4 regions of the Ornithinibacillus proteolyticus genome follow, and region 1 is predicted to be linked to each of the others. Evidence: riboswitches for the same ligand, from Rfam matches in the RefSeq annotation. Region 1 holds a riboswitch; each other region holds the start of a gene.
What was found. A riboswitch is a leader RNA that binds a small molecule or an ion and turns the genes downstream of it on or off. The one in region 1 is predicted to bind S-adenosylmethionine.
Positions count from the first base shown of each region.

Region 1 (7,739 bases):
GGATGGGAGATGTTTAGTTCAAGTAGGCATTCCTATAAATAAAGAGATCTGAGCCTTATTAGGAGTTACGTTAATTTCTACTATGTCGTATGCTTAATCAACCAACGTTCCATTCTTTCAACGACCTTATACATGATTGCCGCAAAGATAGCAATTAGAATTAATGCTGCCATGACTAAAGTAAAGTCAAAGACTTGGAAGCCATATACAATCAAATAGCCTAATCCCTCTTTGGAAACAAGAAACTCTCCTACGATAACCCCGACCCAGGATAGCCCAACATTTACTTTTAACGTTGAAATCATGACGGGAAGATTTGCTGGAAATACAGCTGATTTAAAGCATTGCCAACGGGTTGCACCGAAGCTTTTTAGTACTTTCTCATAGTTTGGATCAACTTCTCTAAATCCGGTGTAGACAACAATCGTTGTAATAATAACGGAAATGATAGCTCCCATGGCAATAATCGATACATAACCTGGCCCTAAAGCGACAATAATGATGGGCCCTAAGGCGACTTTAGGCATGGCATTTAAAATTACTAAATAAGGATCCATAATTTTTGAAAATCGGGTAGATGACCATAACAATGATGCAAGTATTATACCGAGTACTGTACCAATCATAAAGCCTAGTAACGTTTCAAATAACGTGACATACGTATGTGAAATCATCGAGCCATCTGAAAGTTTTTCGACTAATAGATTGAATACTCTTGTTGGTGAGCTGAATAATAACGGGTCAATCCATCTCATTCTACTAGCAAGCTCCCAAAGGCCAAAAAAACCAATTAAAATAAGAGCTTGCCAAATGAATACAATACGTTTCTCTCGTAGGAGTTTTTGCTTATGCGTTTCAAATAATTGCTGGTCTTCATGATGGGACATGGTAATATCCCCTTTCTGTTGAAGGGTTAAACGGTTTGCGTTTCATTTTTGTTTAACTCCTCCCAAACTTTATCGAATATAGATTGGTACTTAGGGTGTTTACGAACTAAAAATGGCATTTCATTTCGAAGTTCAATTGGTACTTCAAAGGTTTTAGCAATTTTACCTGGATTTGCACTCATAACGATTATGCGATCACTCATCGCTATCGCTTCCCCAATATCGTGGGTTACTAATATGGCTGTCTTATGGTAGGCGTGTAATAGTTTGTAAACAAGGTCTTCTAATTTTAGCTTCGTTTGGAAATCTAGAGCTGAAAAGGGTTCATCTAATAGTAGAATTTTTGGATCCGTAATTAATGTTCTGACGAGTGCAACACGCTGCCTCATTCCACCAGAAAGGGATGAGGGGTATTGATTTTCCACATTATTTAAACCAACCTCGTGTAAAAGCTCGATTGCTTTTTCCTTTACGTATTCATTCGCCCTTCGCTGAATGGTCGGACCGATTAATACGTTATCTAAAATCGTTTTCCAAGGAAATAAATAATCTTGCTGTAACATATAACCAATAGCTAATTCAGATTCATCAATGGCTTTATTATTTAAAAGTACTTTACCAGACGTATGTTTCAATATCCCCGAAACGATAGAAAGAATGGTGGATTTACCACAGCCACTTGGCCCTAGTAAGGAGATAAACTCTCCCTCTTTTACTGAAAAAGAAATATCTTCTAGTGCTTTGGTATAGTCATTCTTTGTGAAATAGTGGTGGGTGACATTTTCTAAGGTTAGAAAGGACATGTTTTCCCTCCTTATTGATTGATGACGTCCTCTGCAATTTCTGTATTTACTAGCTCTTCATAAGAAATTTCGCCATCTGGTAATTCTCCTGCCTCTTCCATGATGTTCGTTAAGTTATTCCATTCTTCCTCATCTAAGATTGGGTCTGTCGCGAACGATCCTTGGCTCTTATAGCGCTCAATCGAGGAAGTTAATATATCTAAATCTACATCTTCAAAATAGGATTGAATGGTCTCAGCAATTTCTGCAGAATCTGTTTCCTGTACCCATTGTTGTGCTTTATATATCGCTCTAGTGAATTTTTCAATGTTTTCTTTGTTATCAACTAAATAACTCTGCTTAGCCATAAAAACAGTGTATGGTACATGACCCGATTCTTCACCAAAGGATGCGATGACATGGCCATTTCCTTCTTTTTCCATTACACTGGCAGTTGGTTCAAATAGCTGTACATATTCATAGTCTCCCGATAGGAACGCACCTGGAATATTCGCAAAATCAATATTTTGATGTAAGCTTAAATCGTTATGTGGATCTATTCCATGCTGCTTTAGTACAAATTCGCCGACCATCTGCGGCATTCCACCTTTACGTTGTCCAAGAAAATTAGAACCCTTTAAATCTTCCCATTTAAAATCAGAATGTGCTTCTTTTGCTACTAAGAATGTCCCATCTGTTTGAGTAAGCTGAGCAAAGTTGACTGCGAAATCATTGGAATCCTGCGCATAAACATAGATAGATGTTTCTGATCCGACTAATGCAACATCAATTCCATCTGATAATAAGCCTGTCATCGTTTTATCTCCACCCCAAAGTGTTTGAAGCTCTACATCTAATCCTTCCTCTTCAAAAAATCCTTTCTCAATTGCTACATATTGAGGTGCATAGAACAGTGAACGGGTAACCTCTCCTAATTTAATAGTAGTATTTTCGCTAGAAACACAAGCAGAAAGGAAAAGAAGTGTAAAACATAATATAACCCCAATAATCTTCATTTTTCTCATTCTTTACGACCCTTTCCATTTCGAAAATTTTTTATGCAAAAAGGAAAGTATATCTTCCCGATTTGTAATAAAGTTTGAATAGTCGTTCTCAAGTGGAGTACTTCAACCACATAGTATGCTTTAAATGAAAAATGTGTGAATGCCTAGTTTTAATATGTCTTGCAGGGGGGACGCGAGAGGAGAGGTTCTCGCGCACGGTCGTCGGAGTAGACTTCGCGCGATTAGGGAGAGCTCGCGAGCGGCAAGAGAAAGTTTCGCGCGAGAAAGAGGAGAAATCGCGCGACCCGGTAGGAAAATCGCGCGGCAGAAGAGGAAAATCGCGCGACAGAAGGAACCTCGCGCGAAAAATAAGAAGTCCCGCGCGAAATGGAGAAAAAGTCGCGCGAAAAAGAAGTCCCCGCGCGACAGAAGTAAGCTTCGCGCGAGAAAGGGGAGAAATCGCGCGACCCGGAGGAAAAATCGCGCGACCCGGAAGAAATATCGCGCGACAATAAGAAGAAATCGCGCGAAAAATAAGAAGTCCCGCGCGAAATGGAGAAAGAGTCGCGCGAAAAAGAAGTCCCCGCGCGTTCTGAGTGAGCAGCTCGCGAATCGAAGAACCTCTCGCCCGGGAGTGGGTGGAATCACCAACATAAGTAGAAAAAACCGACCTCTAAAAGTAAGGTCGGTTTTACGTTAGGCAAATAGGAAAGGTAACATCCTTTCTGCCTGTATAAGAATTAGTATATAAACCCTCTTGGGATGAGGACAAGATAGTGTTATTTAAAATTAGGTCCTGCTGCAGCAATTTCTGGGCTAACATGAGTAAATTTTTTGAAATTATCATGGAACTTCTTAGCTAGATTTCTTGCTGTTTCGTCATATGCTTGTTTGTCTTCCCATGTATTTCTTGGAATAAGTAATTCATCAGGAACACCAGCAACATGAGCAGGGATTTCCAAGCCAAATATTTCATCTTTAATTGTTTCGACGTTATTTAGTTCTCCTTCTAATGCAGCATGAACCATTGCACGAGTGTATGAGAGCTTAATTCGATTTCCTACACCATAAGATCCACCAGTCCATCCAGTATTAATTAGGAATACATTTGTATTATATAAATCAATTTTTTCACCTAGCATCGTTGCATAAGTTGCAGGCGATAATGGAAGGAAAGGTGCTCCAAAGCAAGCTGAAAATGTTGCTTGTGGTTCTGTTACACCACGTTCTGTTCCAGCTAGTTTACTAGTATATCCACTTAAGAAATGATACATTGCTTGTTCTTTTGTTAGTTTACTAATAGGTGGTAGCGTACCAGATGCATCAGCAGTTAGGAATACAATCGTATTCGGATGTCCTGCAATGCTTGGATTTACTATATTATCTATATGTTCTAATGGATAGGCAGCTCTAGTATTTTCTGTTAAGGAAGTATTATCGAAATTAGGGATACGTGTTTCTTCATCTAACACTACATTCTCTAATACAGAACCAAACTTAATGGCGTTGTATATTTGTGGTTCCTTTTCTTCCGATAGGTTGATACACTTTGCATAACAGCCACCTTCTATATTAAATACACCACTAGAACTCCAGGCATGTTCATCATCACCGATTAGCTTCCGGTAAGGATCAGCTGATAATGTTGTTTTTCCAGTTCCAGATAAACCGAAGAATAAAGCAACATCCCCCTCATTACCTACGTTTGCTGAGCAATGCATAGATAAAATGTTTTGCTCTGGTAATAAAAAGTTCATGATAGAGAAGATGGACTTTTTGATTTCACCTGCATACTCTGTTCCACCGATTAAGATAACTTTGTGCTTGAACGACACCATGATAAACGCTTCTGAGTTAGTACCATCAACACTCGGATCAGCCTTAAAGGTTGGAGCAGAAATTACAGTAAATTCTGCTTGATGATTTGCTAATTGCTCCTCTGTTGGACGAATGAATAATTGTTTCGCAAATAAATTATGCCAAGCAAATTCGTTGATTACTTGAATTGGTAATTGATAGTTGTGATCAGCTCCAGCAAATCCATCAAATACAAATACTTCATCTTTTTGCTTTAGGTGCTCCATAACTTTTGCATATAAGGATTCAAATACTTTTTCTTCAATAGGTTGATTTACAGTACCCCAGTCTACTTTACTTTCGGATATGGAATCCTTTACAATGAACTTATCCTCTGGGGAACGGCCAGTATATTTACCAGTAGTAGCGAGTACAGCTCCTGTATTTGATAAGACCCCTTCATTTCGTGAAAGGACTTTTTCAACTAATCTAGCAACAGATAAGTTTTTCTTTGTAGTTTGCTGGGACAGAAGTTCTTCCAATAATGAGGTTTTCATTACTGTATTCATTAAAATTACCTACCTTTATTTATGAGATTCAATACATTTATTTCCTGAAATTAATTATTAGTATAACACATTTAAATTAATAGTCCATACTATTTATTGTTTTTATTGTATTATTTTATTAAAATTACGTGACAGTGTATTATACAGTTGACATAGGACAATAGCTTCAGTTAATCTACAATAGAGCGGATACTCTCTTATTCAGAGTTGGTGGAGGGACAGACCCGATGAAACCCGGCAACCATCACATTTGTGAAAAGGTGCTAACCTGAAGCAAGGAAAATTCCTTGAACAATAAGAGCGAAAGGCTAGTAAACCCTTTCCTCATGTAAGAAGGAAAGGCTTTTTTTATTGATTAAGGATATACTATCTGATAGATATTTGAGTTCCGTAACAAAGAAATAGAGGGAGGATTTAGCCAAATGGCTAAGAATCGTCGATTATTTACTTCTGAGTCAGTAACAGAAGGTCATCCAGATAAAATATGTGACCAAATTTCCGATGCAATTTTAGATGAAATTTTAAAAAAGGACCCGCTAGCTAGGGTTGCGTGTGAAACGACCGTAACAACAGGATTAGTACTAGTTGCTGGAGAGATTACCACATCAACCTATGTTGATATCCCACAGGTTGTTAGACAAACCGTTAAAGATATCGGTTACACTCGTGCGAAATATGGATTTGATGCTGATACTTGTGCAGTTCTAACTGCTATTGATGAGCAATCACCAGATATCGCAAGCGGGGTAAACCAAGCGTTAGAAGCACGTCTTGGAAAAATGACAGAAAGTGAAATTGATGCAATCGGAGCAGGGGACCAAGGATTGATGTTTGGTTTTGCATGTAACGAAACAAAAGAATTAATGCCGTTACCAATTTCTCTAGCGCATCAACTTTCTAAACGGCTAAGTGATGTTAGAAAAGACAATACGCTCGCTTATCTTCGTCCAGATGGAAAAACTCAAGTAACCGTTGAATATGATGAAAAGGATCAACCGGTAAGAGTTGATACGATTGTCATTTCTACACAGCATTCACAAAGCGTTACATTAGAACAGATTGAAAAAGACTTGATCGAGCACGTCATTAAGCCAGTAGTACCTGCAGAATTATTAGATGATGAAACGAAATACTTTATTAACCCGACTGGAAGATTCGTTATTGGAGGTCCACAAGGGGATGCAGGTTTAACTGGTAGAAAAATAATTGTCGATACGTATGGTGGCTATGCACGTCATGGTGGGGGTGCTTTTAGTGGGAAGGATCCTACAAAAGTAGACCGTTCAGCTGCTTATGCCGCTCGTTATGTTGCGAAAAATATTGTAGCTGCTAAATTAGCTGATTCATGTGAAGTTCAGCTTGCATATGCAATCGGTGTTGCAGAACCGGTTTCCATTTCCATTAATACGTTTGGTACCGGAGTAGTAAGCGAAGAGGTATTAGTTAATGCTGTTCGCAATATATTTGATTTACGTCCGGCTGGAATTATCCGCATGCTAGATCTACAAAGACCTATCTATAAGCAAACTGCAGCATATGGTCATTTCGGTAGAACAGATGTAGAATTTCCTTGGGAAAAAACCGATAAAGTAGACGCGTTATTAGCACAAGTTAAATAATGTATGTAAAAGGCTTAGAACCCAGTGTTCTAAGCCTTTGCTATTAGGAAAAATCAAGCCCTAAATCAGTATGATACTTATAATAATGTCCTTTTTCAACATAGGATTTGCGAACTCGTTCCATCTCTTGATAATCCGTGTCCGTTAGTTCGCGAACTACTTTAGCAGGGCGTCCCATAACTAATGTATGAGGTGGAATTTTTTTGCCAGGTGGAACTAGACTTCCCGCACCAACAAAAGCATGTTCCCCAATTTCTGCCCCGTCTAAGATAATCGATCCCATACCGATTAAAGCATTTTTTCGTATTATGGATGAATGAAGGGTAACTTGGTGACCTACAGTAACATCATCTTCAATGATAAGAGGATTATTAGGACTTTGATGTAGCATAGATAAATCTTGAATACTAACTCGTTTACCTATTCTAGTTGGAGCAACGTCTCCTCGGATAACAGTTTTAAACCAAATACTAGTTTCTTCTTCAATTGTTACATCTCCAATTACTACTGCGTCCTTTGCAATAAAAACGGTCGGATGAATCTTAGGTGCGATGTTTTGATAATGATGAATCACTAAAAACCCCTCCTTGACTATTTTTTTTGTATTGCTATGATAAATGGCGGATTATTCTTTTGATTAATAAATCCATATTGCAGTACACTATATTTTTTTTGATCCAGGGAAATGACATGCTTTAGAATCGTGTTTTTTTCTTCTTGCCCGCCTTCATGTCCATAGTATACGACTAAAATAATTCGACCATTTTTCTTAAGGTATTTTAAAATGGTATCAATAGCTTTTACGGTGGACTCCCCTTTTGTAATGATAGACTTATCACTTTTCGGTAAGTAGCCTAAGTTAAAGATAGCACCACCTATTTCAATGTCATGAAATAAGTAATCACCAATATTCTCATGACTGTCTAATACAAGTGATACGTTGGCACAGTTGTGCTCCATTAATAATCGATCGGTATTATCAATAGCTTGTTCTTGAATATCTAAGGCAATAACTTCTCCGGTGTCTCCTACTAGCTTACTTAAAAATAATGTATCATTTCCGTTACCACATGTTGCATCA
Region 1 is NZ_JBCPXV010000062.1:4,363-12,101, reverse strand. Features, by position in the region: gene AAIB49_RS17945 (ABC transporter permease) at 81-887, opposite strand; gene AAIB49_RS17940 (ABC transporter ATP-binding protein) at 914-1,690, opposite strand; gene AAIB49_RS17935 (ABC transporter substrate-binding protein) at 1,702-2,685, opposite strand; gene pckA (phosphoenolpyruvate carboxykinase (ATP)) at 3,453-5,039, opposite strand; SAM riboswitch class I at 5,234-5,340, shown strand; gene metK (methionine adenosyltransferase) at 5,462-6,658, shown strand; gene AAIB49_RS17920 (gamma carbonic anhydrase) at 6,702-7,232, opposite strand; gene mnmM (tRNA 5-(aminomethyl)-2-thiouridylate-methyltransferase MnmM) at 7,250-7,739, opposite strand, start outside.

Region 2 (7,739 bases), on a different contig from region 1:
TCCAGTGTTAAGCTCCCTAGCATACCAATTCCATAGAACAATTGGGCAAGATAAAAACTACTCTCTGCGAACTTCTTCTGATTCATCGTTTTCCAACTATAGCTACCGGCTAAAACGACTATACTACCGAGTACGATTCCCATAGTTAGAAAAGCATCCTCAAGGTATGGTGCATCTTGTCGTGCAACATGACTATATAAAACGGTAACGGCTAATCCTAATGCTACCCCATGCAACCATGGTGCCATCTGTAGCAAATGCGTACGTGTTTCATACGTATTCATGACAATCGCCAATCCAGCAAGGAAGAATAGCATAATACTTAGCTCAAGGCTTTCGAACATAACAAAGCTTGCGAATAAACAAAAAATCATCGCAATACTACTCACATCACGCGTACTATTCTTCATTGGCTGCCAAAGTGATATGTTTATGAGACAACCACCTAGCATATAAAAAAGATAGGCCAATATAAATCCAGGAAGAATAATAGATTCATAACCAATCCACTCTTGACCTAGTAAAGTAAGCTGATACAAAGCACTTACTAAGAAAATAGGACTTAAATAATGGAATAGCTTATTCGTAACAAGTGAAGCAAGGTAAGCAAAATGAAGTGCCATAATAACATAGGCAAGAAATAAAACAAGTGAGCCCTCGCCTGCTCTTATCATTAGCCCTTCAAAGGTAATATATATAAATGCTAGAACTGAGACGACCGCACTCGTAACTTGAAATATTTTCTGTAAAGATCCTGCATCCTTCATCAGCTTTGGTAAAACGATGAAAAATACCCCTAACAATGCATAAGCTATCTCGCCAACACCTGCCAATATTGAGTTTTCCACTAGCTGGTAGCCACCATAAACGACCATAGCTGTAAACACGAAATGATAGGATTGGTGCTTGGTAACAAATATCATCGAAAAGTAGATAACTGCAGTTACTAATAAATTAAAGCTATACATCCATGCTTGATCATAGAACATGAGCATGAATAAGGTAGATAGGATGAGATTTGCTTGTATAAATGGAATGAATTCCGTAATAAAAGGCTTTAATCGCTTCTTCTCCTTTAGCAACCGATAACCGATGATTAAAGCAGCATTGTATACCATGATCCCTAGATAAAAAACATCTACCGGTACGTATAACGCTGCTAGCAAAAGACCGACGAACACACTAATTGCTATATACGAAAACCAGACAAAAAGACGGGATGATTGCGTAAAAGCAAAGTAAGTATATATAGGGAGAATGAATAAAGTTCCGATTGCCCCCAATAAAAATTTCCCCTCTCCAGAAAAGGAGAAATAACTTCCAAATAGCTCAAAATAGCCGACAGATACAACGATAATTGGTAAAAACAAGCTACCTAACACAAGAAATGCAAATGCTGTTTTCGTTATTTGGAGAATTCTGCTAGTTAAGCCTGCCAATCCATAAAACAAAATAGCAACCGTTGAGATTAGTCCTGTTTTCGCCCAAGCACCAAGTGTATCCCATGTACTCGTCGCAAGAACTAATCCCCCTAAAAGTAATAGGATTACACCGAGATTCAAGCCCCAGGTAATATTCCGATCCCTCACCTGTTTTTCTGATAACGTCTTCTTCTCTTTCGTAATCGGCTTCGATTGAACGGCTTCGTTTTTCGGCGCTAAGCTTGTAGGTTGAGGGGTGATGGTGACTGTTGGTTCTTTCTTTGGCTGTCCCTGCTTTACCGTTTCCTGCCTGATTTGGTTCACTCGTGATATAGTTTGATAATATTTTGTATGTGCCTGGACAATTTTGGCTGCGACATTCATATTGATGTATCGCGCCTTCACTAATTGATGAAGTTCCTCGCGAACGATTTCTCTCTTTTCATCCGGACTAAGTTGTGTCATAGAACACCCACCTTTTGGTTTCGATATACTCATCATACCAATAACGACTAATGGAATCATTATAATTTTTTAATATATAGAAAATTATAGCTTGACATACTCTTTGGAGCGATGTAGAGTGAATAGTAACAATTAAATGACCGATTCTTATCCAGAGAGGTGGAGGGACTGGCCCTTTGAAGCCTCGGCAGCGGACTCATTTTGAGTACTGTGCCAATTCCAGTAGCATTTGCTAGAAGATAAGAAGAGCACCTAACCTAAATTTGTTTAGCCTCTTCTTATTTATGAGAAGAGGTTTTTTGATTGTTTACTAAATAAATGAGGTGAGGAAATGACAAACGAAATCCGGAACAACACGAATGACGTATTAAAAGCAATGGAACAATTAAAGGAAAAAGAGTGGGTGGACCTAACGCATGCCTTTGGTCCCGATTCACCACACTTTTCTGCATTTGAAGCAGCGGAATTTAAAACCTTATTTACCCATGATGATGGTTTCTTTGCGCAAAGCTTTACCTTCCCCGGGCAATATGGTACACACCTGGATGCACCAATCCATTTTGTACGGGATAGAAGATATCTAGCGGATTTAGACTTAAAAGAGCTTGTGTTACCTCTTGTAGTCATTGATAAATCAAAGGAAGCAGCTACGGATAACGACTTTACGCTATCTACAAGCGACATTCTAGCTTTTGAAGCAGAGCATGGTCTAATTGAAGCAGGAAGCTTTGTCGCGCTGAGAACCGATTGGAGTAAACGTTGGCCTGATCACGCTTTATTCGAAAATAAAGATGAAGATGGCAATGCCCATGCACCAGGTTGGGGACTAAATGCCCTGAAATTCCTATTTGAAGAACGTCAAATCAAAGCTATCGGCCATGAAACGTTTGATACAGATTCTGCGGTCGATTACCGAAAAAATGGAGCACTAGTAGGCGAATATTATGTGCTGGACCAGGATACTTACCAAATAGAGCTGCTTACTAATCTAGATAAGGTACCTGCTAAGGGCGCCGTTATCTTTAACATCGTTCCAAAAGCAAAAGGAGCATCCGGATTCCCCGTACGATCTTTTGCGTTATTACCATAGAAAATTTAAAGTAATAAAACTAGAAGCAAATCCCACTATAATCAAAAAGAAAGAAGGAATTAACATGACTACGAAAACATTTCAAGCGCCATTTCGAGCTGACCATGTAGGGAGCTTACTACGCCCGGAAAATCTATTAAAAGCAAGAGAAGACTATAAGAATGGCAATATTTCCAAAGCAGAACTAAGAGAAGTAGAGAATAAGGAACTACAGCGTATCGTGGATAAACAAATTGAAGTCGGGCTGGAGCTAGTGACCGATGGAGAATTTCGTCGCTCATGGTGGCATATTGATTTTCTTGAAAATCTAAATGGATTTGAAGGCTATGTGCCGGAAAGAGGCATTAAGTTTCAAGGCGTGGAAACAGAACCATATGATGTTCGCAATATCGGCAAGATCTCCTTTAATGAGGATCATCCATTCCTTGAAGACTTTAAATTATTTAATGAAATAGTAGCTGGACGTGCCGTTGCCAAGCAAACCATTCCTAGTCCTAACCAATTATTCCATCGTGGTATTCGAAACACGGCGGTTTATCCTACTGTCGAGGAATATGCGAAGGATGTTATCCAAGCCTACCGGGATGCGTTAAAGGCCTTTTACGATATCGGTGTCCGATATATACAATTAGACGATGTTTATATTACTGGTCTGAATGCAGATAGTCTAGTAGCATATGAGCCTGAACTCTCCCGTGAGGAATTAATTGAGCTATCCCTTCATGTCGTCAACAGTGTATTAGAGGATAAACCAGATGATTTATATGTTACCACCCATCTCTGTCGGGGAAACTATGAATCTAGATGGGCATTTGAAGGTAGCTATGCACAGATTGCACCAACATTATTTGCAAAAGAAAAGGTGAATGGATTTTTCCTAGAGTATGATGACGAGCGGTCTGGTGATTTCAAGCCATTAAATTACATCCCTAAAGGTGGCGCATGTGTTGTATTAGGTCTTGTTACTTCAAAGTTTGGTGAATTGGAAGATAAAGAAGAAATTAAGCGTCGTATTCAAGAAGCCAGTCGCTATGTGCCGCTGGATCAGCTTGCATTAAGTCCACAGTGTGGCTTTTCTTCTACTCATCATGGAAATAAGTTAACGGAAGAACAGCAATGGGCGAAATTGAAGTTTATTGTGGATATTACGAAAGAGGTATGGGGATAAAATAGGGGGACTCTCCCCCCTATTTATTCTTCTGCATAAACTCCAATACTTGCTCACTTGTCGGCATACCAGCTTGTGCTCCTATTTTTGTAACGGATAATCCGGCAGCCGCATTGGCAAATTGGATAGCTGCTTCTCGGGTTGCTCCCCCGCCGATTAGAACGGCAAGTGCACCATTAAAGGTATCCCCTGCTCCAGTTGTATCCTGTACGGAAACCGAATAGGCCGGCACTAGTATTTCTTCCTTCTGATCAACATATAGCGTTCCCTCTGAACCTTTCGTGATGATGAGCTTGTCCTGAAGTCCTTCAGGTGAAATCTCGGAGAACATCTCCTTTGCTTCCCCTTCATTCGGTGTAATAAAAGTAGCCGCTTGATATACTTCTTCCGGCAGCTGTTGATAAGGAGCTGGATTGACAATAACCGGAACTTCGAATCGGTGTGCTAAGCTTGTAACATAAAAAATGGTTTCTATTGGAATTTCTAACTGTAGCAGTACCACATCACTATTCTTAATTTGTTCCTCATATTTCGCTACCATATCTTTGGTTACATGTGAATTTGCTCCTGGTGCCACGATAATCCGATTATCTTGCTCTGCTAATATAATTGTTGCTGTACCGGTAGCAATTCCTTCTTTTATCTCAACACCTGTTGTATCAATTCCTTCTCTCTGCAGATTCTCTCGTAAGCTTTTTCCAAAGGTGTCATCTCCCACCGCTCCAATTAATTGCACGGTAGCGCCTAGTCTTGCAGCTGCGACTGCCTGATTGGCTCCCTTACCACCAGGGTAGGTGGCAAAGTTTTTCCCCATTACGGTTTCTCCCTTTTCTGGTACTCGATCAGTGGTAACCGTTAGATCCATATTAATGCTTCCCACTACTGTAACGATTGTTGATTTATTCATGGTAATCCCCCTTGATTTGTTGAAATAAATAAAAAACTATAAAATATTTTCTAGAACTTTGGTAAAATGTAAGAAAATGAATTAGATATTTTTTCAGGAGGCGCCTCTATGTGGTTTTGGATTATTTTGATTATCGTGCTATTAATTGTACTTGAAGAGGGCTTATATTTTCTTTCTAATCGCCTTGCCTTTACTAAACAACCGAAGGAACAATTAAATGATAACCCAGAAGAGAACGTAACAGCAAGAATCCGCCGACGTTTTAGAAGAAAGCATTAGGTTCATCCTGATGTTTTTTTAGCAAATAGGAAAGCATACGAAAGGAGTAGTTTATGTTAAACGATTATCAACTAATGCGCATCCCCGGTCCAACCCCAATCCCACCAAGTGTTCAACGAGCTATGACAAAACCGATGATCGGCCATCGTGACCAAGAGACAAAAGATTTACTGAAGCATATCAAGCCGAAATTAAGGAAGTTATTTGGTACTAAGGAAGACGTAGCTATCGTTGCTGGTTCTGGTACATCAGGTATGGAAGCTGCAGTCGTTAATACCGTAACTCCTGGTGATGAAGTCCTTGTCGTGGTTACTGGGGCTTTCGGTGACCGCTTTGTCAAAATTTGTGAAGCTTATAACCTGCACGTACATAGGTTGGATTACCCTTGGGGAGTGGCGCTTCACCCTGAAGAGATTCAAGACTATCTACTGCACCACCCGTTTATTAAAGCTGTTTTTGCCACTCACTGTGAAACGTCTACAGGTGTTTTAAATCCTATCCAAGAACTCGCTGCTTCTATAAAGGAAGTCACAGATGCCCTATTCATTGTAGACGGTGTATCTAGTATTGGCGGAGTGGAAATGAACATGGACGAATGGCAAATCGATGTATGTGTAACAGGCTCCCAAAAAGCATTGATGCTCCCACCAGGACTCGTATTCATAGCAGCCAGTAAGAATGCTTGGAACAAGATCGAACATAATCAGCACCCACGCTTTTATCTAGACCTTAGAAAATACCGAGATAACCAGCAACTTGACTCCACACCATTCACACCCGCGATTTCCTTATTATATGGTCTAGAACAATCACTTCAATTACTTGAATCAGAAGGTCTTGCTAATGTTTGGAAAAGACATCAGCTCATGAAACAGATGACTCGAGCTGCTTTTGAAGCGCACGGAATTCCATTGTTGACTAATGATACAGATGCTTCCCCAACCGTAACAGCAATTCAGCCATTTAACTTTCACCCAGATAACGTAAGACAATTGGTCAAAAAGGAGTTCGGCCTTGTGCTTGCAGGTGGACAACAGCAGTTAAAAGGGAAGATTTTTCGCATTGGCCATATGGGCTACTGTACACCAGCAGATATTTTACAGACGATTAGCTGTATCGAATTAGGATTGGCTAAGCTTGGTATCCTATACAATGTCGGAATTGGAGTCAATGCCGCTCAACTTGTATACTTAAGAGGAGGAAGCCCATGAAGAAATATAATCTATTAATCTCTGATCCTTTAAGTGAAGATGGCATAAGACCACTCCAAGAAGCTTCCCATATTCATATGGTGATGAATCCAAACTGGAATACAGAACAGCTGCTAGAAAACATCGGCGCATTTGATGCCCTTATCGTTCGAAGCCAAACCCAAGTAACGAGGGAGTTAATGGAGCGTGCTAGCAATCTCAAAATTATCGGTCGTGCAGGTGTCGGTGTGGATAATATTGCGATGGAAGCCGCCACTGAACATGGCATTATAGTTGTCAATGCACCAAATGGCAATACGAATTCGGCTGCTGAGCATACGATGGCTATGTTAATGGCACTAGCACGAAAGATCCCCCAAGCCTACCTTGCTTTAAAACAGCAAAAGTGGGATCGTAAATCCTATATTGGCGTCGAGCTTAAAAATAAAACACTTGGCATTATTGGACTAGGACGCATTGGAGCAGAAGTTGCTTACCGTGCAAGAGGACAACGAATGAATGTTATCGCATATGACCCTTTTCTAACGAAAGAAAAAGCAGAGAAAATGGGGATTGAGTATGGCAGCCTCGATGATGTCCTACGAATTGCGGATTTCATTACTGTTCATACCCCATTATTAAAAGAGACTAGGCATCTACTAAATAAGGAAGCCTTTCACAAAATGAAACCTGGCGTGCAAATTATTAATTGTGCCCGTGGTGGGATTATTGATGAGGACGCATTATATGATGCGATAGTTTCCAAAAAAGTAGCAGGTGCTGCCTTAGACGTGCTGGAGGAAGAGCCCTTCTTGAACCATAAATTACTGGAGCTAAATGAGGTTATTGCTACACCACATCTTGGAGCAAGTACAATCGAAGCACAAGAAAATGTCGCCATCGATGTTAGTCAAGATATCTTACGGTACTTTAATGGCGACCCTGTCAGAAATCCTGTCAACATGCCATCCCTTGACAATGAGCTACTGCGAAAGGTGGAACCGTATTTTCCAATCTGTGAAAAGCTTGGAGAATTTCTTATTTATTTGACCGATGAAGTAGTCGAGGAAATAACTATTACCTATACCGGAGACCTTATAAAGCATGACCTCTCCCCACTAAGCAGGAAAGTCGTAAAAGGTATGCTGAAGCGCCATCTTGGAACCCATGTTAATGAAGTTAACGCCCTTTATCTCGCGAAGAAAAGAGGCATTGAAAT
Region 2 is NZ_JBCPXV010000014.1:5,336-13,074, forward strand. Features, by position in the region: gene AAIB49_RS08550 (hypothetical protein) at 1-1,886, opposite strand, end outside; SAM riboswitch class I at 2,031-2,132, shown strand; gene AAIB49_RS08555 (cyclase family protein) at 2,218-2,976, shown strand; gene AAIB49_RS08560 (5-methyltetrahydropteroyltriglutamate--homocysteine S-methyltransferase) at 3,041-4,144, shown strand; gene rbsK (ribokinase) at 4,164-5,051, opposite strand; gene AAIB49_RS08570 (hypothetical protein) at 5,160-5,330, shown strand; gene AAIB49_RS08575 (pyridoxal-phosphate-dependent aminotransferase family protein) at 5,384-6,541, shown strand; gene serA (phosphoglycerate dehydrogenase) at 6,538-7,739, shown strand, end outside.
Region 2: another riboswitch for S-adenosylmethionine. It lies ahead of AAIB49_RS08555 (cyclase family protein); the one in region 1 lies ahead of metK (methionine adenosyltransferase).

Region 3 (7,739 bases), on a different contig from region 1:
GCATTATGTATTTGATAAATATGTTAAACCAATTCAGAAGGCCACCAATACGTTAGATGAATTAGTGAAAGGTAATTTTCGTGCGAGAATGCATCATCCAGTTTCTGGTAGTATGGCGTCCTTATTGATGCAAATTAATAAACTTGCCAGAAGTCTCAGTGAACTGTCCATTAATGAGAAGATGCAAGCAGAACAATTAACGACTGTAATAGAAAATATTCAAAGTGGATTAATCCTAATTGATGAAAAAGGCTATATTCATTTAGTCAATAGAAATTTCCTAGGTCTCTTTAGTAACAAGAAGGAACGAGATTATATTGGATATTTGTATTATGATGTATTAGATCATGAGAAAATCCATAAAACGATTCAACAGACCTTTTTGTATGAAGAAAAGGTGAAGGATTCCCTTATTATAGAAAATGGTCATAAGCAATATTTTGAAATTATTGGTGCACCTATCTTTAATGAGAAGAACATGTTAAAGGGTGCAGTTATTGTATTATATGACATTACCGAACTGAAAAAACTAGAAGCAATGCGTAAAGATTTTGTTGCAAATGTATCACATGAGTTAAAAACTCCAATTACTTCTATAAGAGGCTTTGCGGAGACATTACTGGATGATAACAATTTACAGGATGTGGATACAGCAAAACAATTTTTAAGTATTATTAATGAAGAAAGTAAACGACTACAGATGTTAATTCAAGACCTATTATCTTTATCGAAGCTAGAAAAGGATGATTCCAAAATAGAATTAGCGACAGTACGCTTCTCTGAATTAGTTGATGAAGTAATTCCGGTTATAAATCAACAAGCTGAAAATAATGGGATAACACTTCATGTTGGAAGTGGAGATAATATTGAATTTAAAGCGGAACATTCTGGAGTGAAGCAGGTTATGATTAACCTCTTAGTAAATGCAATTAGTTACACGCCAAAGGGTGGAAGTGTAACATTATTAGCAGAGGAACAAGAGGAATATATTCATTTGCAGGTAAGCGATACTGGTATCGGAATACCTAAAGAATCACTGCCAAGAATATTTGAACGCTTCTATCGTGTCGATAAAGCTAGAAGTAGAAATACTGGCGGAACTGGACTTGGCTTAGCAATTGTCAAACATATTGTAGAACTCCATCAAGGGAAAATAGAAGTAGAAAGTGAAGTAAATGAAGGAACGACTTTCCATGTGTACTTTCCGAAGCGATAATGCAAATACCCCAGATAAATAGATTTGGTCTATTTATCTGGGGTATTTTGTTAAGAGAGACCAGATTTTAGATGATTAGAGAGGGAATAACTTTCAATACCTCCTATTATGATTGAAAACCGCAATGAATATTTATCAGACTGATACCAGAAGTACGGATAAGCATATTGCTGGAATGGGTAGATGGCAAACTAGAACAATATAGTCTTATACCTCATAAATATCTGGACGCCTATCCTGAAGAATAGGAATAGTATTTCGCACTTGATGAACTTGATTAAGATCAATGTCTGCATGGATAATTGTTTCTTCTTCTCCAGCCTCAGCTATAATTTCTCCCCATGGGCCAATAATCATAGAGTGACCACCGAACACATTGTTAGGATCGGAGCCAACACGGTTACAAGCAACAACAAAGCATTGATTTTCAATAGCACGACTAATTAGAAGTGCCCTCCAATGATCAATCCTGACTTTTGGCCATTCGGCTACTACGTAGAGAATTTTGCTATCATTTAACATGTGAGTCCGAACCCATTCTGGGAAACGAATATCATAGCATATAATCCCAGCGCTTTGATAGCCTGCAAGTTCAAAATTACCGTTACCATTACCTTCAATAAGATGTTTATCTTCATCCATCAAGCGAAATAAATGGGCTTTATTATATTCTTTTACAAGCTGACCATCTTGGTTTACGACGAAAAGTGTATTGGTAAAGCTATCATTTACTTTTTTGGCAATCGAGCCCGCAATGATATTGGTTTGGTATTGTTTGGCAAGCTTAGATATGAACCCAATGGACTCTTTGCCATCATCAGCTAATTGATGTAAGCGAGTTAAATCATATCCTGTCGTCCATAACTCTGGCAATAATACGACATCAGCGTTATTGGCTTTGAATTCTTTAAATAACTGTGTCACACGCTCATAATTAGCTTGAGGATTACCAAATGTAATATCCATTTGGATTAATGATATAGTTAATCCCATTATACCACCCCTACCTATTTAATTTTTCGACAGTGCGTATAGCGGCTTCTACTGTCGCAGGGTCAGAAACGCCCATAAGATGAATGGATTCACCAGGTTTGGTTGCACCCTGTGCAATAGTTTTAATTGCTTCTTCCTGGTTGCTTACTATACCTAATTCTGCAAGAGAAGTAGGCAATTTTAGCTTTTTGTAATATGGAAGTAAAAATGAAATCTCATCTAATCGTTCTTCCAATGCTAATTGGGTCAATACACCAAAGGCAACTTTATCCCCATGCAAATGTTGGTGGGTCTCATGGATGAGAGTAAGGGCATTATGTATCGAATGAGCACCTGATATTCTACCGTAATGATCGCCATACCCACCGACCATTCCACCTACCATGATGATTGTTTCGGTGACTCGTACTAGTTCTGGTGTTATTTTATGTGCCAAAATGGCCTCAATTGCATTGTCACCATTTTCAAGTAGTACATCTCTGCATAAGCGAGCAGCGTGTAGTGCGATATCTACTGCTAGCGGCTTTGGTGTAAGCTTACGTGTTAAAACATCTGCTTCATACCATTTCGCTATGGTATCCCCAATACCTGCACGTAGATATGCAACTGGAGAATCGACTATAATTCTAGGATCAAGTAACACCATGTACGTGCTTTGTGGAAAAACGATATACTCTTTAAAGTTACCTTTTGTATCATAGAAGACACTTAACGGTGTCCAAGCAGCACAATTTGATGCTAGCGTAGGGATGAGGATTACTGGTAAGTTTACTTTTGCACCTGTTGCTTTGGCGATATCTAGTATCTTGCCACCACCAACCCCAATAATGACATCGGTTTCTATATCATTTGTAACACGTGCGATTCTATCAACTTCTTCATGGGTGCAATCCCCCTGATAATTTATATAAGTTGCTGGTTGTGTTAGCTCGAAATAAGGCTTTGCTGCTTTCCAAGAAGCATTTCCGTGTATTACAGTTGGATGATAAAACTGATGCTCATCTAGTAGACTTGATATTTGGTCAAGCACACCTTCATAACCTAAATATAAATTTGGTGAACCTTTTACATGAATGGCCTGCATCTTTTTCTCCCCTTTGTATCCAAAAATAACCTCTCTTCAAGAGGAAGAGAGGTTATTTCTATACTCCTCCTCTTATCTTGCAATGTCATACTTGCAGGATTTAGCACCGTGTTGAATTTTCAACCGGTTGCCGGGTTTCATAGGGCCAGTCCCTCCACCTTCTCGTGATAAGAGTTTTATATTTACCGAATTATCTTTATATGTGAACGATTATCCCATTGGTTGATCATCATGTCAATAATCAATTTTTAAAACAGTCGTACTTGTTCTTCCTTTCCTAACTAAGTGTACTATTGGTTAATTGGAAAGTTTATGACCATTTGTCTAGCAGAAAGTGCTTTACAAATTTCATGATAATGACTATAGTTAGTTACTAGAATTTGACTGACTTTTCAGGAGAGTGGATGAAATGTATCACTTTGAACAATCAAAATTACTACAAAGATTACCAGAGCAGTTCTTTGCATCTTTAGTTCAAAAGGTTCAAAGATTAGCAAGTCAAGGACACGATATTATCAATTTAGGGCAAGGAAATCCTGACTTACCAACTCCAAAACATATTATAGAGGAGTTAAAGATAGCTGCAGATAACCCTAATTATCATAAATATTCGCCATTTCGTGGACAACAATTTTTAAAAGAAGCAATTGCGGAATTTTATATGCGAGAATATCATGTGGAAATAGACCCAAATAAAGAGGTTGCAATTTTATTTGGTGCTAAAACTGGCTTAGTCGAGATTAGTCAATGCCTGCTCAATCCTGGTGACTTAGCCCTATTGCCAGATCCAGGATATCCGGATTATATGTCCGGAATTGCTATGGCAAATGCAGATATTGCATTAATGCCATTGAAAAAAGAAAATGGTTTCTTACCGAATTATTCTGCAATAGAAAAGGACACACTTGACAGAGCAAAGTTAATGTTTTTAAATTATCCTAATAATCCAACTGCGGCAATAGCAACTAAAGATTTCTTTGATGAGACCGTTATGTTAGCTAACGCGCACAACATTTGTGTGGTTCATGATTTTGCATATGGTGCCATCGGTTTTGACGGGAATAGACCACAGAGTTTTCTGCAATCTGAAGGTGCTAAGGATATTGGAGTAGAAATGTATACCTTGTCCAAAACCTATAATATGGCTGGTTGGCGAGTTGGTTTTGCGGTAGGGAATCAGTCGGTTATTGAGAGTATAAACCTTATTCAAGACCATCTTTATGTTAGTTTATTTAGTGGTATTCAACAAGCTGCCGCAAAAGCACTATTAGGGAGTCAAGAGAATGTTTCGGAACTTGTTCACATTTACGAAGCTAGACGTGACAAGTTTATCGAGAAGCTCCATGATATCGGCTGGAAGGTTGAAGCACCAAAAGGGACTTTTTTTGCCTGGTTACCAGTTCCAGAGGGGTATACGTCAGAGCAGTTCGCAGATTTATTACTAGAGAAAGCACATGTCGTGGTGGCTCCAGGAAATGGTTTTGGCGAGAGTGGCGAAGGTTATGTACGACTTGGCTTACTTGACCATGAAGATCGTCTTATAGAAGCGGCAGAGCGAATCGGGAGCTTAAAAATTTTTCGCTAGCCAATTCAATCGAAGGATTTGAAAATAAAAAATGAATAAAATTTACTAAATTTCGTTGACAAATGGAAAGCACGAGATTAATATAATATCTAACGTAAAATTAAATATAAATTATTTATCTTATCCAGAGTGACCGAGGGAACAGGCCCGAAGACGTCACAGCAACCTTCTTCGTGAGTGGTGCTACCTCCTGCAGAATGCTATCATTCTGAAAGATAAGGATTGAATCTATCTATTCAAAACTCTCTTTCAGGTGCAAAGAGGGTTTTTTTTGTTATTTAACAAGAATGTTAACGGAGTGAGTAATTTGAAGTGTGGTGGAGCAAATGATTAAGCTGGAACACGTTAGTAAGGTTTACAAATCGAAGAAAAGTACTGTTGTTGGTGTTGATGATGTCTCCTTATCTATTCAAAAAGGAGAAGTATATGGAATTGTTGGCTATAGTGGTGCAGGTAAAAGCACGTTGATTCGCTGTATGAATATTCTGGAACGACCTACCTCAGGGAAAGTAATCATAGACGGAGTTGATTTACTACAGCTTTCGAAAAAATCTCTACGTGAGGCTAGACAAGCGATCGGGATGATTTTTCAAGGGTTTTACTTAGTAGCATCGAAAACGGTTTTTGATAATGTTGCTTTCGCATTAAAAGCCGCAGGTGTAGAAAAGAGCAAGCGAAGAGAACGTGTATTGGAATTGCTTGAGCTAGTAGGGCTTTCTGATAAGGCGAACCACTATCCAGCACAATTAAGTGGTGGACAGAAGCAACGAGTAAGTATTGCTCGTGCATTAGCCAATAATCCAAAAGTATTATTATGTGATGAAGCGACATCAGCACTTGACCCTAGTACGACTAAATCCATTCTAAATCTATTGAAAAGAATTAATCAGGAGCTTGGGATAACAATAGTTATTATTACTCATGAGATGGAAGTAGTGAAAGAAATTTGTGATAGATGTGCTGTCATGCAAGATGGAAAGATTATAGAAGAGGGACCTTCCTACGATATCTTTTCCCAACCGACTAAACCATTAACAAAGCAGTTTATCAAAAGTGTGTTAGATTTTGAATTGCCACAAAAGCTACGTGATGCATGTGCTGGAGTGTTAGTTCGACTGCAATTTAGAGGGAATCTTGCAAGTGAAACTGTCGTGTCCGATATGCTGCAAAGCTTTAATGTAAGAGGAAATATTCTTCATGGAAAAGTGGAATATATTAAGGAGACGCCATTGGGGATTTTTATTATGGAATTAAATGGCGAGGAAACGGAAGTTAATCATGCGATTGATTATTTAAAAAATCGCATCCAGCAAGTAGAGGTGATCAAATAAAATGGCCGATTTTTTAACTAGAATCGTAGAGTTATTACCAGAATTAAATACAGCATTTCTTGAGACTTTAATTATGGTCGGGATTGCGTTACTTGTCGCTGTTTTCCTCGGGTTACCAATAGGAATTCTATTATATGTAACAGACCAAGGGTTATTTCTAGAAAATCGATTTTTAAAATTATTAGTTGGGATCGTGGTTAACTTAGTACGATCTGTTCCGTTTATTATTTTATTAGTATTCTTATTGCCGTTTACTAAGCTACTTGTGAATACAACGATTGGACCACTAGCGGCCTCAGTATCGTTATCAGTAGCTGCCATTCCATTTTATGCCAGAATAGTAGAATCATCGGCAAGAGAAATTGATAAGGGGGTTATTGAAGCGGCAGTTGCCGTAGGTGCATCACCTTGGATGATCATAAAAGATATTATCCTTCCAGAAGCTAAACCGGGTCTTATTAGTGGATTAACCATTACTTGTATTAGTTTAATAGGATATTCGGCAATGGCTGGCACTGTAGGTGGTGGCGGGATAGGAGATTTAGCTATTCGATATGGATACTATCGCTATGATGATACCGTCATGTTTACTACCGTTATTATATTAATTGTATTAGTTCAATTCGTACAGTACCTTGGTGATTTTCTAGCGAAAGCTTTTAATAAACGTTAAGTAGTAAGTGAAAAAACAATTTTAGGAGGAAACAAGTTATGAAAAAATATTTAGTAGCGATAACAGCATTTTTATTTATACTTCTTCTTGCTGCATGTGGATCTGAATCAGATGGAGATAAGAAAACAATTCAATTCGGGGCAACTACCGGGCCTTATAGTGATATGGTAACAAAGGCAATTGCGCCATTATTAGAGGAAAAAGGATATGAAGTAAAGAATACAGAGTTTAGTGATTACATCCAACCAAATAATGCGTTAGCTAATGGCGATTTAGATGCTAATTTATTTCAACATAGTATATATTTAGATGCCTTCGCGAAGGAGAATAAGTTAGATTTATCATCGGTTATTATCGTTCCAACTGCGCCAATGGGGTTATACTCAAATAAATATGATAGTATTGGGGATATTGAAGAAGGAAGTACTGTTGTAATTGCCAATGATCCAACTAACTTAGCAAGAACATTAGTAATGCTACAGGATGAGGGGCTAATTACGATAAATGAAGAAGTAGATCCCCTAACTGCATCAGTAAAGGATATTGAAGAGAATCTAAAGAATTTAAACTTTCAAGAAATTGAAGCGGGACAATTACCACGTGCTGTTGAAAATGAAGATTTAGCCGCTGTTCCAGGAAATTTTGCACTGGCAGCAAACTTGAATCTTCTTGATGCATTAGCTTTAGAGAATATGCCAGATGAGTACCGTAATGTTGTAGCCGTAAAAACAGAGGATTTAGAATCGCAGTTTGTTCAAGACATCAAGGAAGTCATTGAATCAGAAGAGTTTGAAGCAATTATAGATGAAGAATTCCAAGGCTTTGGTAAGCCTGAATGGATGCAAAATAGATAATGT
Region 3 is NZ_JBCPXV010000029.1:5,548-13,286, reverse strand. Features, by position in the region: gene pnpS (two-component system histidine kinase PnpS) at 1-1,216, shown strand, start outside; gene AAIB49_RS13540 (carbon-nitrogen family hydrolase) at 1,424-2,209, opposite strand; gene AAIB49_RS13535 (iron-containing alcohol dehydrogenase family protein) at 2,220-3,293, opposite strand; SAM riboswitch class I at 3,363-3,467, opposite strand; gene AAIB49_RS13530 (pyridoxal phosphate-dependent aminotransferase) at 3,703-4,878, shown strand; SAM riboswitch class I at 4,996-5,100, shown strand; gene AAIB49_RS13525 (methionine ABC transporter ATP-binding protein) at 5,205-6,209, shown strand; gene AAIB49_RS13520 (methionine ABC transporter permease) at 6,211-6,882, shown strand; gene AAIB49_RS13515 (MetQ/NlpA family ABC transporter substrate-binding protein) at 6,921-7,736, shown strand.
Region 3: another riboswitch for S-adenosylmethionine. It lies ahead of AAIB49_RS13535 (iron-containing alcohol dehydrogenase family protein); the one in region 1 lies ahead of metK (methionine adenosyltransferase).

Region 4 (7,739 bases), on a different contig from region 1:
ACATGGGAATGGGGCATACCGCAGAAGAAGTGGCTAATCGTTTTGGCATATCTCGTGAGGAACAGGATGCATTTGCGGTAGAAAGTCATAAGCGTGCAGCACAAGCCCTAGCAGAAGGTAAGTTTAAGGATGAAATCGTTCCAGTTGAAGTGACTGAACGCTTTATTGGAAAAAATAACAAGGTAGAAGAGAAAACTTTCTTATTTGATACAGATGAAGGTGTAAGACCTGATACAACCCTTGAAGTATTGGCTAAGCTACGTCCTGCATTCCATGTGAAGGGAACCGTTACAGCGGGGAACTCCTCACAAATGAGTGATGGCGCAGCATCCGTACTTGTCATGGATAGGGAAAAGGCAGAAGCGGAAGGCTTAAAACCTTTAGTTAAATTCCGATCCTTCGCTGTTGCTGGTGTCGAACCGGAAATAATGGGGGTAGGACCAGTTAAAGCAATACCAAAGGCATTAGAAATTGCTGGGTTAAGCTTATCAGATGTTGGACTATTCGAACTAAATGAGGCATTTGCGTCCCAATCTGTTCGGGTGATTCAAGCACTAAATTTAGATTCATCTATAGTAAATGTTAATGGTGGTGCAATTGCCCTAGGTCATCCATTAGGCATGACTGGAACCAAATTGACGCTAAGTCTAGCTTACGAAATGAAACGTCGCAATATCCAGTTTGGAGTAGTCACCATGTGTATTGGTGGCGGAATGGGAGCAGCGGGAGTATTTGAATTATTGTAGATTGGTAGATTTTTGGCAATGCAGTAGTAATATTATTTTTTAACTCACATAGAGTACTGCAGGGAAAGACATTAGTCCTCCCTGCGGTATGTAAGTACTCGATGGAACAAGTATATTTAATAATTTTTGTTCAGAGCAAAGTATATTTATTCCATTAAGAAACTATATCCAAGAGAGGATGTTAAAAATGAGTGAAACAAAAGAAAAATTATTTAAAGGTGGATCCTTCTTAATTGAAGACTTAACTGGCGAGGACATTATCACACCAGAAGATTTCACAGATGAACATAAGATGATTGCCAAAACAACAGAAGACTTCGTAGCGGGTGAAGTATTACCACTAGTAGAAAAGTTAGAGAACCACGAATTCGAACACTCAGTAGAGCTATTGAAAAAAGCAGGGGAATTAGGACTACTAGGTGCTGATGTGCCAGAGGAATATGGCGGCCTAGCCCTTGATAAAATCAGTTCGTCTTTAATCACAGAAAAATTTTCACGAGCAGGTGGATTCTCCATCACGCACGGAGCACATGTAGGAATTGGTTCTCTCCCTATCGTGTTCTTTGGAAACGAACAACAAAAAGCTAAATATTTACCAAAGCTTGCGACAGGAGAACTGATTGCAGCTTACGCGTTAACTGAACCAGGCTCAGGTTCTGACGCATTAGGTGCCAAAACAACGGCTACATTAAACGAAGCAGGAACCCACTATATTTTAAATGGAGAAAAACAGTGGATTACGAACTCCGCTTTCGCTGATGTATTTGTTGTGTATGCGAAAATCGATGGCGAGCATTTTACTGCATTTATTGTTGAACGGGAATTCCCAGGTGTCTCTACTGGACCAGAAGAGAAGAAAATGGGCATTAAATCATCTTCCACACGTACTTTAATTTTAGAGGATGCGGAAGTACCGGTAGAGAACCTCCTTGGTGAAAAAGGTCGCGGTCATATTATCGCATTTAATATTTTAAATGTTGGACGTTATAAACTAGCAATTGGTGGTGTTGGGGGAGCGAAACGTGCTTTAGAGGTGGCTACCCAATACGTAAATCAACGTAAGCAATTTAATACACGGATTTCACAATTCACACTTACACAAGAAAAACTAGCTACGATTGCTTCGGAAATTTATGCTAATGAAAGTGCAGTGTATCGTACAGTTGGCTTGTTTGAGCAACGCATGGGGGCATTAACAGAAGAACAATTAAAAGATGGTCGTGAAATTGCTCGTGCAATTGCAGAATACCAAATCGAGTGCTCAATGAATAAATATACGGCTACCGAATTATTAGACCATGCTGCAGATGAAGCAGTCCAAATGCATGGTGGATATGGCTTTATGCAGGAATACGAAGTAGAGCGTATCTATCGTGATTCTCGTATCAACCGAATTTTCGAAGGTACGAATGAAATCAATCGCCTACTTGTTCCAGGTACACTACTCAAGAAAGCAATGAAAGGTGAGTTACCTCTATTCCAAAAAGCGATGAGCTTACAAGAGGAATTAATGATGCTAATGCCAGAGGAGCCAGGTACAGAACCATTAGAACAGGAAAAGTATTTATTAAGGAATGCAAAGAAAATCGTCTTACTTGGTGCTGGTTTAGCTGCACAAAAATACATGCAAAAAATCGAAAAAGAACAAGAAATCCTTGTGAACTTAGCTGATATGGTCGCTGAAGTGTACAATATGGAGAGCGCAATTCTCCGCACTGAAAAAGCGATTAATGCTACTGGAGTCGAAAAGAATAAACAAAAACTACTTTATACTCAAGTATATGTTCAAGAGGCATTCAACCGTATCGAGGCAGATGCAAAGGAAACATTAATTGCGGTAGAGGAAGGCGATACATTACGTATGATGCTTTCATCCTTACGTAAGCTAACCCGCCACACACCGACAAATGTCATTGCCAAGAAACGTGAAATTGCAGCAAGCATTATTGAAGCTGAAAAATACACATTGTAAATTTCGCTAGGATTAACCGTTAGTTAAATAATATCTAATGAAAAGCAACCCCGATATCGGGGTTGCTTTTCATTAGGTATGGGGTTTACTGGTGATAGGGAGTATGTATGTGGAGGTTGTTCGCATCTATTTGTGGATGGGGAGCATGTGATCGAAGAAAGGGCTCATCTATCTTTGAAAGGGGAGCATGTGAGCACAGAAAGGTCGCATCCACAAATGAATTAGATAGATCCCCCCGCAGCTATGTAACGAAGAATATACCTATTTTGATGAAGGGCTCTATGAGTTTTTTTAGATGGGGTAGTTTGAAATGGAATGGACAAACTAATTAGATCCGAACTATTCATAAGATAGGATATTACGTTCCTGGCAATTCATACAGGGTATATGTAGGGAACTAATTGAAATCTTGGAGAGGTTGATACTGAGTGTTTTAATAACTAGAAGGTTTCCCTATTCTTGCTATGCATCCAATCAGAACTATGTAGCTATCTTGTTACAAAACATATAATCACAGTAATCTATTAATTTTTTTCTCTACTTATAATTCCTTCTCATACATGGTAAAATATCCGTAGAAAAGGAGGAGCTATAATGGCATTAACATTTTATTGGTATCCGAATTGTGGAACTTGTAAAAAAGCGAAGAAATGGTTTGATGAGCATAACGTAGTGTATAACAGCATACATATTGTGGAAGAAACACCTTCTAAGGAAGAGATTCTAGAGTTAATTGAAAATAGCGAACTTCCTGCTAAGAAGTTCTTTAACACAAGCGGGAAAAAGTATCGTGAATTAAATATAAAAGATAAAATTCAAGATGCATCTACTGAAGAAATGGCAGAGATTCTTGCTTCTGATGGTATGCTAATTAAACGACCTATTGTAACAGATGGTAATACTGTAACAGTTGGCTTTAAGGAAGAAGAGTTTCAAGCGAAATGGGCTAATCAATAATACTAGCATAAATCTATAATAGATTGTATAGTTAATGTACAACCAATTATTCGGAGGGATTTTACGTGAGCTTACCAAACGACTTATTATATTCAAAAGAACATGAATGGGTAAAAAAAGAAGGTAACACTGTTCGTGTAGGGATTACAGACTTCGCTCAGGACGAATTAGGTGATATCGTATTTGTTGAGCTTCCAGAGGTTGGAGATGAAATACAAGTTGATGAGCCTTTTGGTAGCGTTGAGTCTGTAAAAACAGTGTCTGAATTATATGCGCCAATTAGTGGGAAAATTGTCGAAGTAAATACAGATTTAGAGGATAGCCCTGAGCTTGTAAACGAAGCTCCATATGAAGGTGCATGGATGATTGTCATCGAGCCTAGTGATGAATCTGAGCTTGATAATCTACTTTCGCCTGAGGCATATAAAGAAATAATCGAACAAGAATAATATGTTAAACATCTAAGACTGACTTTTTTCCAAGCTTTACGGAAAAGAGTCAGTTTTCATTTCAAAAATATCCAGCTCTAGGCGTCAATCCCGATGGAGATTATGTTCACCTATTTGTGTTTGGACGCCTTACGCTCTAATCATATGAGGGGGATCTACCATGATTTCACATCAAACTGAACGTGTTATAATTGTTGAGGGTTTAACGGATAAAAGGCAACTTGAGAAAGTTATTAATGACCAGATTACAATTATTTGTACGAATGGAACGTTTGATATAGAACGTTTTGATGAAATGCTAGAAACCTACCAGTTGGATGAAAAGGATGTTTATATCTTTGTTGATGAAGACAAATCTGGGATGAAGCTTCGGAAACAACTTTCCCTTGAGTTACCTCATGCAGAGCATATTTATGTTAGTAGTGAGTATCGAGAAGTAGCTGCTACCCCAGAACGAATTTTAGCAATGCTTCTACTTGGTAAGCAAATCGCTGTTAATCCCCATTATTTAGTCTAGCTTTCAAGTAGGTGATAAATTGAACGAGATTTCCAAAGAAGTTCTTGAACAACAAGAATATTTACTGTATATATATACCCCTTTTTGTGGTACTTGCCACATAGCCAGGACAATGCTAGATAAGATAGAAGCAGTGCATCAAGAGAACATATTTTATGAAATGAATGCTTCTTTGTATCCGGATTTCATGCAAGACAATAAAATCGAAAGTGTTCCTTGTCTTGTCATAAAGAAGGATCATGATATTAAAGAAAAAATCTATGCATTTCAATCGATTGGGAATATATATCGTTACCTTTTAGAATATCAACCAGAATTATTTCGAGATAAATAATAAATTATATTGCATTTTTTTATTGACACGTCTATATACTGATGATATAGTAAATTCTGTTGAAAAATTGAATAATGTAAATCTCTTATCCAGAGCGGTGGAGGGAAAGGCCCTATGATACCGCGGCAACCTTCAAACTTTCGTGTTTGAAAAAGGTGCCAAGTCCTACAAAGCAATTGGCTTTGAAAGATGAGGGAACGTTAGGATTTAATAATTACTATTACGTCTTTCTGTTCTCTTACAGAAAGACGTTTTTTATTTGGAAAGGGAAAAATCAATTCTTATCATGACGTGATATAGATACGAATATATTTATGCATTTCCGAAATTAGTACATCATAGAAAGAGGAGGGATATGGAATGATATCTATTAAAGATCTGACAAAAGTATTTCGCTTTGATCAGAAAGAAATCAAAGCAGTGGATAATTTAAGTTTAACCATTGAAGATGGTGATATATTTGGTGTGATTGGCTATAGTGGTGCGGGAAAAAGTACATTTATTCGTTTGCTAAATCGTCTCGAAGACCCTACTTCTGGTCAGGTATCCATTCAAGGCAAAAATATAACGGCAATGAATAAGAATGAACTAAGAATTGCTAGACAGGATATTGGGATGATTTTTCAGCATTTTAATCTTCTATGGTCACGTACAGTTCGTGAGAATATTGCATTTCCATTAGAGATTGCTGGAGTTCCTGTAAAAGAAAGAGAAGATCGAGTAAAGGAACTAATTGAGCTTGTAGGACTTGCTGGAAGAGAGAATGCATATCCTTCTCAATTAAGTGGCGGGCAGAAGCAGCGAGTTGGTATTGCAAGAGCAATTGCGAATAATCCTAAAGTGTTATTATGTGATGAAGCAACCTCTGCATTAGATCCAGAAACAACGGATTCCATATTAGACCTTTTGGTGGATATTAATGAAAGATTAGGACTTACCATTATATTAATTACCCATGAAATGCATGTTATCAAGAAAATTTGTAACCGAGTTGCTGTGATGGAAAAAGGAAAGATTGTGGAGCAGGGGGATGTGCTAGATGTGTTCCTCAAACCGAAGCAGCCCGTTACTAAGAAATTCGTCGAACAAGTGATGGGTGACTCAGATGGTGATTTGAGTCAATTATTAGATGTTTATACAAGCGGAAGGGTTGTTCGTTTACATTTCGTCGGGGATTCTGCAAATCAAGCTTTAATTAGTCAGTTATCTAAGGAATTTGAAATTGAAGTCAATATTCTTCAAGGAAAAATTACGCAAACTAAACTTGGTGCTTATGGGACCCTAGTAGTACAAATTAACGGAAGTGACCATGAAATAAACAATACAATCCAATATATTACGGAAAAAACCACTGTAGAAGTGGAGGTTTTAAACCATGCTTAATGAATTATTTCCTAATGTAGTAATAGAGAAATTACTAGTGGCAACGGGTGAAACGTTCTATATGACCCTTTTAGCCTTAGTTGGGACGGTTATTTTTGGAATAATATTAGGACTTTTACTTTATTTAACTTCAAATGGTGGACTTTGGGAAAATAAAGTATTGAATTTTATTGTAGCCACAATCGTAAACGTATTTCGAGCTATTCCGTTTATTATTCTTATATTGTTATTGATTCCATTCACTAAATTCTTAATCGGAACCATTAGGGGGCCTAATGCTGCGACTCCAGCGTTGATTGTAGGTGCAGCCCCGTTTTATGCAAGGTTAGTAGAGATTGGATTGCGTGAGGTTAATAGAGGCGTTGTCGAGGCAGCACAGTCAATGGGCGCTAAAACAAAAACAATCATTTTTAAAGTGTTGTTACCGGAATCCATGCCAGCTCTTGTCTCTGGTATAACAGTAACTGCTATTGCATTAATAGGATATACGGCGGTAGCTGGTGTTATCGGTGCAGGTGGCCTTGGTGACTTTGCCTATTATCATGGATTTGTACGACGTGACTTTGATGTCGTGTTTGTATGTACCGTTTTAATTGTTATTATTGTTTTCATATTCCAATTCATTGGTGACTTTATTACTAATAAATTGGATAAAAGATAAAATACATTGAATAAAAGGAGATTACCAAATGAAGAAATTATTAGTTCTACTATCTATTTTACTTATTAGTTTGTTAGCTGCTTGTGGAAGTGATGGCCATGTCATCAAAATCGGTGCTACAAGTACTCCTCATGCAGAAGTATTAGAAAAAGCTAAACCGTTACTAGAGGAAGAAGGAGTTACTATTGAAATTGAAGAGTATTCCGATTACAACTTGTTAAACCTTGATCTAGATGAAGGAACTATTGATGCGAACTACTTCCAGCATATTCCATTCTTTGAAAAGGACATCAACGATCCGAAAAAAGGCTATGACCTTGTTAATTTAGGTGGTATTCATATTGAACCTATGGGTGTATATTCTAAGAATATTACAAGTGTAGATGATATTCCAGAAGGTACAGAGGTTATTATTAGTCGTAATGACCCCGACCATTATCGCATTCTGCAATTATTCGAAGCACAAGGATTAATTAAAATTGCAGATGATGCAGACACAGGCCACCCTAGCCAAGAAGATATTGTAGAAAACCCATTAAACCTTCAGTTCTTGTTTGGCGAAGTGAATCCTGAATTCTTAATTGAGGCTTATAATAATGAAGCAGACGCTCTTGTAGCAATTAATACAAACTATGCGATTGAGGCAGGACTTACGCCTTTAGAGGATGCTTTATTTATTGAAGGAGAAGAATCAGACTACGTTAATATTATTGCTGCACG
Region 4 is NZ_JBCPXV010000008.1:54,944-62,682, reverse strand. Features, by position in the region: gene AAIB49_RS05935 (acetyl-CoA C-acetyltransferase) at 1-746, shown strand, start outside; gene AAIB49_RS05930 (acyl-CoA dehydrogenase family protein) at 934-2,718, shown strand; gene AAIB49_RS05925 (arsenate reductase family protein) at 3,313-3,675, shown strand; gene gcvH (glycine cleavage system protein GcvH) at 3,741-4,124, shown strand; gene AAIB49_RS05915 (toprim domain-containing protein) at 4,285-4,641, shown strand; gene AAIB49_RS05910 (thioredoxin family protein) at 4,661-4,975, shown strand; SAM riboswitch class I at 5,058-5,171, shown strand; gene AAIB49_RS05905 (methionine ABC transporter ATP-binding protein) at 5,336-6,358, shown strand; gene AAIB49_RS05900 (methionine ABC transporter permease) at 6,351-7,019, shown strand; gene AAIB49_RS05895 (MetQ/NlpA family ABC transporter substrate-binding protein) at 7,048-7,739, shown strand, end outside.
Region 4: another riboswitch for S-adenosylmethionine. It lies ahead of AAIB49_RS05905 (methionine ABC transporter ATP-binding protein); the one in region 1 lies ahead of metK (methionine adenosyltransferase).